DNA from 4 places in the Rhizobium sp. TAL182 genome. Region 3 is predicted to be linked to each of the others. Evidence: predicted binding sites of a transcription regulator. Region 3 holds the regulator's gene; each other region holds the start of a gene.
The links. The regulator PhoB, encoded in region 3, activates phosphate uptake and scavenging genes when phosphate is short. The targets are predictions, from matches to a motif close to TGTCATNNANCTGTCAT.
Positions count from the first base shown of each region.

Region 1: Tal182_RS17205 (DUF1045 domain-containing protein) is a predicted target of PhoB. The motif match lies at 822-838, and genes of this name have one in related genera.
Region 2: Tal182_RS21295 (DUF2794 domain-containing protein) is a predicted target of PhoB. The motif match lies at 958-974, and genes of this name have one in related genera.
Region 4: Tal182_RS19045 (esterase-like activity of phytase family protein) is a predicted target of PhoB. The motif match lies at 1,207-1,223, and genes of this name have one in related genera.

Region 1 is NZ_CP021024.1:3,399,160-3,401,361, forward strand. Features, by position in the region: gene Tal182_RS17205 (DUF1045 domain-containing protein) at 39-746, opposite strand; gene Tal182_RS17210 (FAD-dependent oxidoreductase) at 861-2,039, opposite strand; gene mnmD (tRNA (5-methylaminomethyl-2-thiouridine)(34)-methyltransferase MnmD) at 2,038-2,202, shown strand, end outside.
Region 2 is NZ_CP021024.1:4,275,166-4,277,367, reverse strand. Features, by position in the region: gene Tal182_RS21300 (thioredoxin family protein) at 1-683, shown strand, start outside; gene Tal182_RS21295 (DUF2794 domain-containing protein) at 997-1,398, shown strand; gene Tal182_RS21290 (GNAT family N-acetyltransferase) at 1,405-1,962, opposite strand; gene Tal182_RS21285 (Bax inhibitor-1/YccA family protein) at 2,069-2,202, opposite strand, start outside.
Region 3 is NZ_CP021024.1:554,460-556,661, forward strand. Features, by position in the region: gene phoU (phosphate signaling complex protein PhoU) at 1-337, shown strand, start outside; gene phoB (phosphate regulon transcriptional regulator PhoB) at 472-1,155, shown strand; gene Tal182_RS02785 (GcrA family cell cycle regulator) at 1,514-2,047, opposite strand.
Region 4 is NZ_CP021024.1:3,796,133-3,798,334, forward strand. Features, by position in the region: gene Tal182_RS19035 (helix-turn-helix transcriptional regulator) at 1-125, shown strand, start outside; gene Tal182_RS19040 (NAD(P)-dependent oxidoreductase) at 194-1,177, shown strand; gene Tal182_RS19045 (esterase-like activity of phytase family protein) at 1,380-2,202, shown strand, end outside.

The DNA of each region.
Region 1 (2,202 bases), 1.6 Mb from region 3:
TTTCTCTTTTCGACACAACCACTTAGATCGACATCTGCTCAGGCGATCCTGCGCGCGCTGACCTTGCCCATCGGGTGGAGTGAATGAACGCGGAAGGGACCGCCAGTGCCCTCCTCGATCATCAAAGCCACATTCGAAACCATCACCGGCTCCCTCAGGACGGGCTCGAAGATCGTTCCCAGCACTGGCTCGATGCGGGACATATCGATCGCGTTGATGGGGCCTGTCACCGGCATATGGAAGCGGAACTCCTCCATCACGTAAGGATTGCCCCAACGATGCAGATTGGCGAATTGCGCCGCCGACAACCCATCGGGATCGCTTCGTTCGATATCGGCCTCACTCAGCGGCGCCCGGAAACGATCGAACTCCTGAACGATCGCCGAAGCCAGATACTGGATCTGCTCACAGGGGGCGCTCGGCATCAGGCTGTAGAAATTGCCGAGCCGGGCGATTTCGAGACGTGGAATCTGGAAAGGGGCGTATGCCCCGGCAAACCGCATGAGATCGCGCAAGAGTTGCGACTCGGATGCGTCGGCGGACAGGTGAAAAGGCGCCTTCAAAACACCGTGAAAACCATAGCGCCGCGGTACGGCGGTATAAAAGGCGATCTCATGGATGCCGAGGCCGCGGACGGCCGGAGGCTCCACCATATCGCCCGAAAACACGTTTCGGCCAAGCCAATTGGCGGCCATGAGCGACAGGGGATCGCTCGCCGGAGGCGTGAAGCAAATGGCATAGCGCATGCAATTTCCTCCATCAAGGAAGTGAGCACCGGTAAAATCCGGTGCTGCCGATGCGCAAGCAGATAGGTGATTTGCATGACAGAATAACGAAAGGCAGCTGTATCTAATTCACGTTTAACGTGAAGCGACCGCGATGTGGCTTGAAATCGCGAAGCTTTCCGGCAGCGGAAATTGGCAATCTCTATCGCCTGCGATACAAACCGCAGCCTCCGCCAGCCGATGAGCCAGCCCGAAACTGACCTTGAAACCGCCGGTCAGCGCGATCAGTCGGGGATGGATGGGGTGGCGGCCGATCATTGGATCGCGGTCGATGGCTTTTGGGCGAAGCCCCGCCCAACGTTCGATGACAGGGGCGCTGCGGAGCGCCGGCACGATCGCCCGCGCCGCCTCGATCAACGCGTCGAGCTGGGCATCGGTCGAGAGGGGGTCGTCGAAACGGTTTTCGCTGGTGCTGCCGATCGCCGCATGCCCGCCCTCATGCGCGACGACATAGAGTCCATCGAGGAAGATCGTCGGTAACGCCGGGTCGACATCTGCTTTCAACAGCGCCGCCTGCCCTTTCACCGGCTGGCCGAGCGGCTGCTTCAAGCCCGGCGTCAGCCCCTGCAGCACGGGAAAGGACCGATAGCCGGCGGCCAGGATGCAGCGGCCGAACGTGATGATTTCGCCGCCGATCTCGGCCGTCCCGCGATCGGGATTGAGATCGGCGACAACGGCATTTTCCATGATGCGCACCTGCCTTGCCCGCCGCAGGAAGGCGACCAGCGCTGAGATCAACGAGCGGGGCGCAACACGGGCGGCGAGCGTATCATGCACGAAACCGCTCTCGCCGGCAGAGGCCTCGACCCAGCCCTCGACATCCGGCCTGTCGAGCACATGCCAGTGGAAGCGGCGCTCGTCAGCCCGCCAGTGGCGCTCGGCATCTTCGGAATGGCCGCGGGCGATGCGGTTGAGATGCGGTTTCGGCAACGGGATCAGCCGCCCGGACCTGTTGTAGCCGGCCGAAAGCCCGGTTTCGGCTTCCAGCGCGGTGATTTCGGTTTCGAGCGAGACCAGCGCATCGAACTGGAATTGCTTTTTCTCCGACCACCGGTCCGGCATATGCGGCATCAGCGCGCCGAGCAGGCCGCCGCTCGCGCCTCCGCCCAATCTACCGGCGTCGGCGAGGATGGTGCTCATACCGCAGCGTTCGGCATGAACGGCCGCCCAGAGACCCATGATGCCGCCGCCGACGATCAGCAAGTCGCAAGAAGATTGACCGGACGCCGGTGCAGGACTATCGGCTTTTTCCATGAGAGACGTGAACCCCGATCAGATTGGCGCGGGCGCGCCGCAGCCGCTCGAATGGCGCGACGGCGATATGCCCTATTCCACCGCCTTTGGCGATCATTTTTATTGCCAGACCGATGGCCGTCTGGAATGCGGCCATGTCTTCCTCGCCGGCAACGGCCTGCCG
Region 2 (2,202 bases), 770 kb from region 3:
ATGCCGAAGACGGCAAGCCCAGAGGCGTCGTCGAGCTTTTCACGTCGCAGGGCTGCTCCTCCTGTCCTCCCGCTGATGCCGCCTTCCGCAAGCTGGTGAACCAGGGCGACGTCATCGCGCTCGCCTATCATGTCGATTACTGGAATTATCTCGGCTGGGCCGATACGCTGAGCTCCAAGGAAAATACCGAGCGGCAGTACGGCTACGCCAGGACGATGGGCCGCAGCAACGTCTATACGCCGCAGGCGATCGTCAACGGGCGCGGCCATTTGGCCGGCGCCGATCTCACCGGTATCAACAGCAAGATCGACACATACAGCATCGAAGGCAACGGGCTGACCGTTCCCATCAGCGCGGCGATGCGCGGCGACGAGCTGGAGATCAAGATCGGCGAAGGACAGGGCAAGGCCAATGTCGTGATGGTCTATTTCGACAAGGAAAAGACGATCGACGTCGAAAAAGGCGAAAACAGCGGCAAGAAGATCTCCTATCTGCACAGCGTCACCAATGTCGAAACCGTCGGCATGTGGGACGGCAGGGCGACCAGTCTGACGCTGCCGGCGAGCGTCCTGCAGCGACCGCAGCTCGAGGGCTGCGCGATTCTGCTGCAGTCGGCGACGGCCGACGGCGATCCGGCAGCGATTCTCGGCGCAACCGTGGTGATGGCGGGAAAAAATATCTGATATTTCGCCCGATGACGGGTGAAATGCCGGGCGGCCCGGCCGAGCGTATTCGGGGCTGGGGTTAAGGTCGATACGCTCCGCCGGGCCCTTTGGCGCGCTGGCGCCAAACCGGGATGCATAAATCCCCTGCAAATGAGGCGCTGTTTTGACTGAAATGCGGCACAGGGGAGAAAGCATTGCTTGGTCCCCAACGAAGGTGCCTGGACGTGCGGCGCTGCGGTACGGCCAAATGTGAGGGGCCGCACTCTTGCAATTTGCGGCGGCTCGGGCAAACTGTCACTCTCCTGTCACAAGCGGAGGCCTTGGAGACCTGATGACAGATCAGCCGGATTTGCGACACGGCGAAAGCCGCTCCGTCGACAATAGTTCCTCGGTCGTCGTCGATCTCAGGGAGTACAAACAAAGCAAGGATCCGCTTCCGGTGACCTTCCACCGGCGTGAGCTGGACGCGATCCTCTGGATCTACGGCCGCATGGTCGGCGAGGGGGAATGGCGCGATTACGCCATCGACCATCTGAAGGACAGAGCAGTCTTTTCCGTCTTCAAGCGCTCCGGCGAGATGCCGCTCTTCCGGATCGAAAAGAGCCCGAAGCTTGCCGCCAAGCAGGGCGCCTATTCTGTCATCAACGTCAACGGCATGATCCTGAAGCGCGGGCACGAGCTGAATCAGGTCCTCAAGGTGTTCGACAAAGCATTGAAACTCGTCGATAAATAATTCTCATCAGCCCGCAAACAACGAACCGGGATAGGTGGAGGGATCCGGATCGGTCGTCATGCCCTCGCCGAGGCTGCGCTGCATGAGCATCGTGTCCAGCCAGCGGCCGTGCTTGTAGCCGGTGCCCTTCATCAGTCCGACCTCCACAAAACCTGCCTTCAGATGAAGCGCAATCGAGGCCGGGCTCGCGCCGCCGATGACGGCTACCATCTGACGAAAGCCAAGCGCGGTGCAGCGGTCGATCAGCTCGACCATCAGTGCCTTGCCGATGCCACGGCCGCGGGCTTCGGGTGCCAGGTAGATCGAATTCTCCACCATCCAGCGATAGGCGGGGCGGGTGCGGAAGGCCGACGCATAAGCGTAGCCCAGGAGTTTCCCGACAGCATCGGTTGCGGCGACATAGGGATATTGCTGGCTGACGATCGCGGAAAAACGCTGGGCCATTTCGGCCTCGGAGGGCGGCGCAATCTCGTAGCTTGCAACGCCATTCAAGACCGAGTCACGATAGATCTCCGTAATGGCGGGGATGTCGGCTTGGGAGGCGTCGCGCAGGAGGAAGGACATCGGGCGGCAGGTCCATCGGAAGAGCAGGCTCCTCTAAAACCACCCCTGCGAAACCGGCGCAACAAAAAAGGCGGCCGAAGCCGCCTTTTCGATCTCAATGCGCCTGTTATCTGCGGTTGCCCATGAACTGCAGCAGGAACATGAAGAGGTTGAGGAAGTCGAGATAGAGCGTCAGTGCGCCCATGATCGCCTTGCGACCGGCGACAGCGACGTCATCGGCTTCGAAGTAGAGTTCCTTGA
Region 3 (2,202 bases):
GCACCTGTCCGAGCTGGCGCTCGTCCAGCTCAAGGAAGTGCTCGACGTCTATACGACGCGCGCCGCCGACAAGGCGACCGCCATTCGCGAACGCGACAACGAGATCGACGCGATGTACACCTCGCTGTTCCGCGAACTCCTGACCTACATGATGGAAGATCCGCGCAACATCACGAGCTGCACGCATCTGCTCTTCTGCGCCAAGAACATCGAGCGCATCGGCGACCACGCCACCAATATTGCCGAAACGATCTACTACATGGCGACCGGCGCCCAGCCGGAAGGCGACCGTCCGAAGGACGACAGCGCCAATACCGTCGGTGCCGCCACGGAATAACCGTGCCGAACCAGCCATTGCGTGCGCGCCCGTCCGGGCGCGCAAAGAGGTCGCAGCCAATTTCTGATTTTGCGCGGGATCCCTTGCTTAAATCACTCCCGGTTTAAGGATCGTGCGCGAGGAGACGGACACGCATGATCCCGAGAGTTGCAGTTGTTGAAGACGAAGAGGCCCTCAGCGTGCTTCTCCGCTATAATCTCGAAGCGGAAGGTTTCGAGGTCGATACCATCCTGCGCGGCGACGAGGCCGAAATCAGGCTTCAGGAGCGCACGCCCGATCTCCTCATCCTCGACTGGATGCTGCCTGGCGTCTCCGGCATCGAACTCTGCCGGCGCCTGCGCATGCGGCCGGAAACCGAGCGGCTGCCGATCATCATGCTGACGGCGCGCGGCGAGGAGAGCGAGCGGGTGCGCGGACTGTCCACCGGCGCCGACGATTACGTCGTCAAGCCTTTCTCGACCCCCGAACTCGTCGCCCGCGTCAAGGCGATGCTGCGTCGCGCCCGTCCCGAGGTGCTGTCCTCGGTGTTGAAATGCGGCGATATCGAACTCGACCGCGAAACCCATCGCGTTCATCGCAAGAGCCGCGAAGTCCGCCTCGGCCCGACCGAATTCCGCCTGCTGGAATTCCTGATGTCGTCGCCGGGCCGCGTCTTCTCGCGCTCGCAGCTGCTCGACGGCGTCTGGGGCCACGACATCTATGTCGATGAACGCACCGTCGACGTCCATGTCGGCCGCCTGCGCAAGGCGCTGAATTTCTCCAACATGCAGGACGTCATCCGCACCGTCCGCGGCGCCGGCTATTCGATGGAAGCCTGAGGCTGAGGGAGTGTGTGGTCGGCGTTCCCGCCGGTGCAGCCTTTCCCAGGCCCTTCATTGCACCGGCGCGGCGTATGAGCGGGCACCACCTCACCTCTGTCATCCAGGCACCACCTCTCCTCCGTCATCCCAGGGCTTGACCCTGGGATCCATGCGGCTGGCGCTGCGGGAGGAGCGATGGCATTCAAATGCAGGGAAATTATCGAAGCCGAGTGCCTGGTCGTGGATCCCAGGGTCAAGCCCTGGGATGACGGAATGCGTGGTCGGCTTTGCTGCCAAACACAAAGGTCGCTTCCCCACTCTAATCACAAAAAACGGGCTGCTCGGCCCGTTTCTCACTCTCGACGATGTCGCCCGCTCAGCTGACGCGCGCTGCCGCCCGGCGGCGTTCGTTGATCGGCTGGTAGGCAAGCTTCTGATGGTAGCTGCAATAGGGCGAATTGTCAGGGGATTCGCAGCCGCAGAAGTGGAAATCGTCCTTCAGCGGATCGCCGACCGGCCATTTGCAGGTGCGTTCGGTCAGTTCCGTCAGGCCGAGGCGGCGGGAAATCGGCACGACCACGTTGCCCTTCGGCACGTATTCCATTTCCTCGACCGTTTCGATCTCGATCTCTTCCTTCAGCATCGTTGCGCCCTGCTGGCGGGTCACGGTGCGGGTGGTGATCCGGGAGGCGTAGTTCGGCGCGCGCGGTGCCGATGTATTGCGCTTCGGCGTGCGCGCCGCCGTCGCCGTGCCGCCGGCCTTGGCACGACCCGGCAGGTTCAGCCGGTGCACCTTGCCGATAACGGCGTTTCGGCTGACCCCGCCAAGCTGCGCAGCAATCTGGCTGGCGCTCAGTCCTTCGGCCCAAAGCTTCTTCAGTTTCTCGACCCGCTCGTCTGTCCAGTTCATGCCCTGTCTCCACCTTTTGCGTTGGTGATGGCAGAATCCCTCACCGTTGTCCCGGAAGCCTCCGAAACAAGAAACGCTTGATCAATTTTGGTGACTAGTTCCGCCGCATGCAGTCTAGTAATTGAACTTTAACCTAGTGTGAGGCTGACTCCGTG
Region 4 (2,202 bases), 1.2 Mb from region 3:
ATGTGCGCCTGCCGATTGCCCCCGGCCGCGTCACCTGGGAGCGGATCAGGCTTTCCGACGGCAGCGCTGGCCGTCTCGTCACCACCGTCGCGAAGCCTGCAGCTTTCCTGCACCCTCCTGCATAATTTATGCGTTGTCCGCAAATGCGGGTCTTTTGTAGCCTCTGCCGCGAATGGGGCGAGGAGACGACGCGATGACGATATTGGTGACGGGAAGCGCCGGCCACCTCGGCGAGGCACTGATGCGCAGCTTGAGAGCTCAGAGCCGGTGGGCGCGCGGCATCGACATCAAGCCATCGGCTTTTACCGATATGGTCGGCTCCATCAATGACCGTGGTTTCATCAGGCGGGCGATGTCGGGCATCAGCCACGTCATCCATGCCGCCACGCTCCACAAGCCGCATGTGGCGACCCATGGCAATCGCGATTTCCTCGACACCAATGTCGGCGGCACGCTGAACCTGCTTGAAGAGGCGACCGCCGCGGGCGTTGTAAGCTTCGTCTTCACCAGCACCACCAGCGCTTTCGGCGCGGCACTGACGCCGGTCGCCGGCGAACCCGCGGCTTGGGTCACCGAGGACGTGCTTCCTGTCGCGAAGAATATCTATGGCGTGACGAAGCTCGCTGCCGAAGGAATCTCGGAACTCTTCGCCCGCAAATCCCGCCTGCCTGTTGTCATCCTCAGGACGTCGCGCTTCTTTCCCGAAAGCGATGACGATCGCGAGATTCGCAACAGCTATTCGGCGGAAAATGCGCAGGCCAACGAGCTGCTTCATCGCCGCGTCGATATCAGCGACGTGGTCGGCGCTCATTTGCTGGCGCTCGAAAAGGCCCCGGCAATCGGCTTCGGCCGCTATATCATCTCGGCCACGACGCCCTTTCTACCGGGCGACGTCGCTGAGCTCAGGCGTGACGCGCCTGCTGTCGTCGAGCGGCTGTTTCCAGGTGCGAACACCCTTTACGCCGAATGCGGCTGGAAAATGTTCCCGACGCTCGATCGCGTCTACGTCAACGAACGCGCAAGGCGCGAACTTGGCTGGCAGCCGCGCTATGATTTCCGCTTCGTGGTCGATTGCCTGCGCGAGCGCCGCGAATGGCGAAGCCCGTTGGCGATCGATGTCGGCTCCAAGGGCTACCACGAGGAAGTGTTCGCCGAAGGACCCTATCCGGTCGATTAGGGCAATGAGCTGATTGCAGGCTCTGAGGGTGTCATCCAGTTATCACGATCCCATCCTAGACGTTTAGCCGGGATAGGGGGCGAAATCCGGGCGTGTTCCGTTCTGAGGAATCGATCCCGAAGCCGAGGAATGTCATTCGAAACGGTGTCCAGCTTGCGGGCGGGAACCGTTGCAGGAACGCTTTTGACCGAGAGGCTATTTCATGAAGAACGTCAGACCATATGCATCGCGGCTGTTCGCCGCAGTTCTCGCGACATCCGCCGCCATTCCCGTCATGGCAAGGGCGGAGAATTCCGCCGGTTTCGTCAATAAGGGCCTGGTCGGCGTCGGCCGCATTCCGGCCAACCAGCGCGATAAATTCGGTGAAACCTTCGGCTCCGGCTCCGGCATGGCGGTCGACGCCGCCGCCTGGAGTCGGGATGGCGCCAGCTATAAGGGCACGCTCTACCTTTTGCCCGACCGTGGTTACAATGTCGCCGGCACTGTCGACTACCACCCGCGCCTGAACACCCTCTCGATCATTCTGACCCCGACCGCGCCAGGCGCGGCTCCCGAGGCCGGCAAGGAGCAATCGGGCGTCGAGGCGAAACTCGTCGATTCCATGTTCTTTCTTGACGACAAGGGCGCGAACACGACCGGTCTCGACCCGGAATCCGGCGTCCGCGCCGCTGCGGGCAACTTCCCGCCGCTGCCGCAGGCGGCGAACGGCAAGATCGCCCTCGACGATGAGGCGATCATCCGCATGGCCGACGGCACTATGTTCGTCAGCGACGAATACGGCCCCTATATCTATCGCTTCTCCGCCGATGGCCACTTGCTTTCAGCCACCCAGCCGCCGAAGGCGCTTCTGCCGATGCGCAAGGGTGCGCTGAGCTTCGCCTCAAACAATCCCGGTCCCGGCGGGTCCGCTCCCGATCCGAAGGACCCCGAAACCGGCCGCCAGAACAACCAGGGTCTCGAAGGCATGGCAATGACGCCCGACGGCAAGTTTATCATTGCCGTACTGCAGTCGGCGGCCCGCCAGG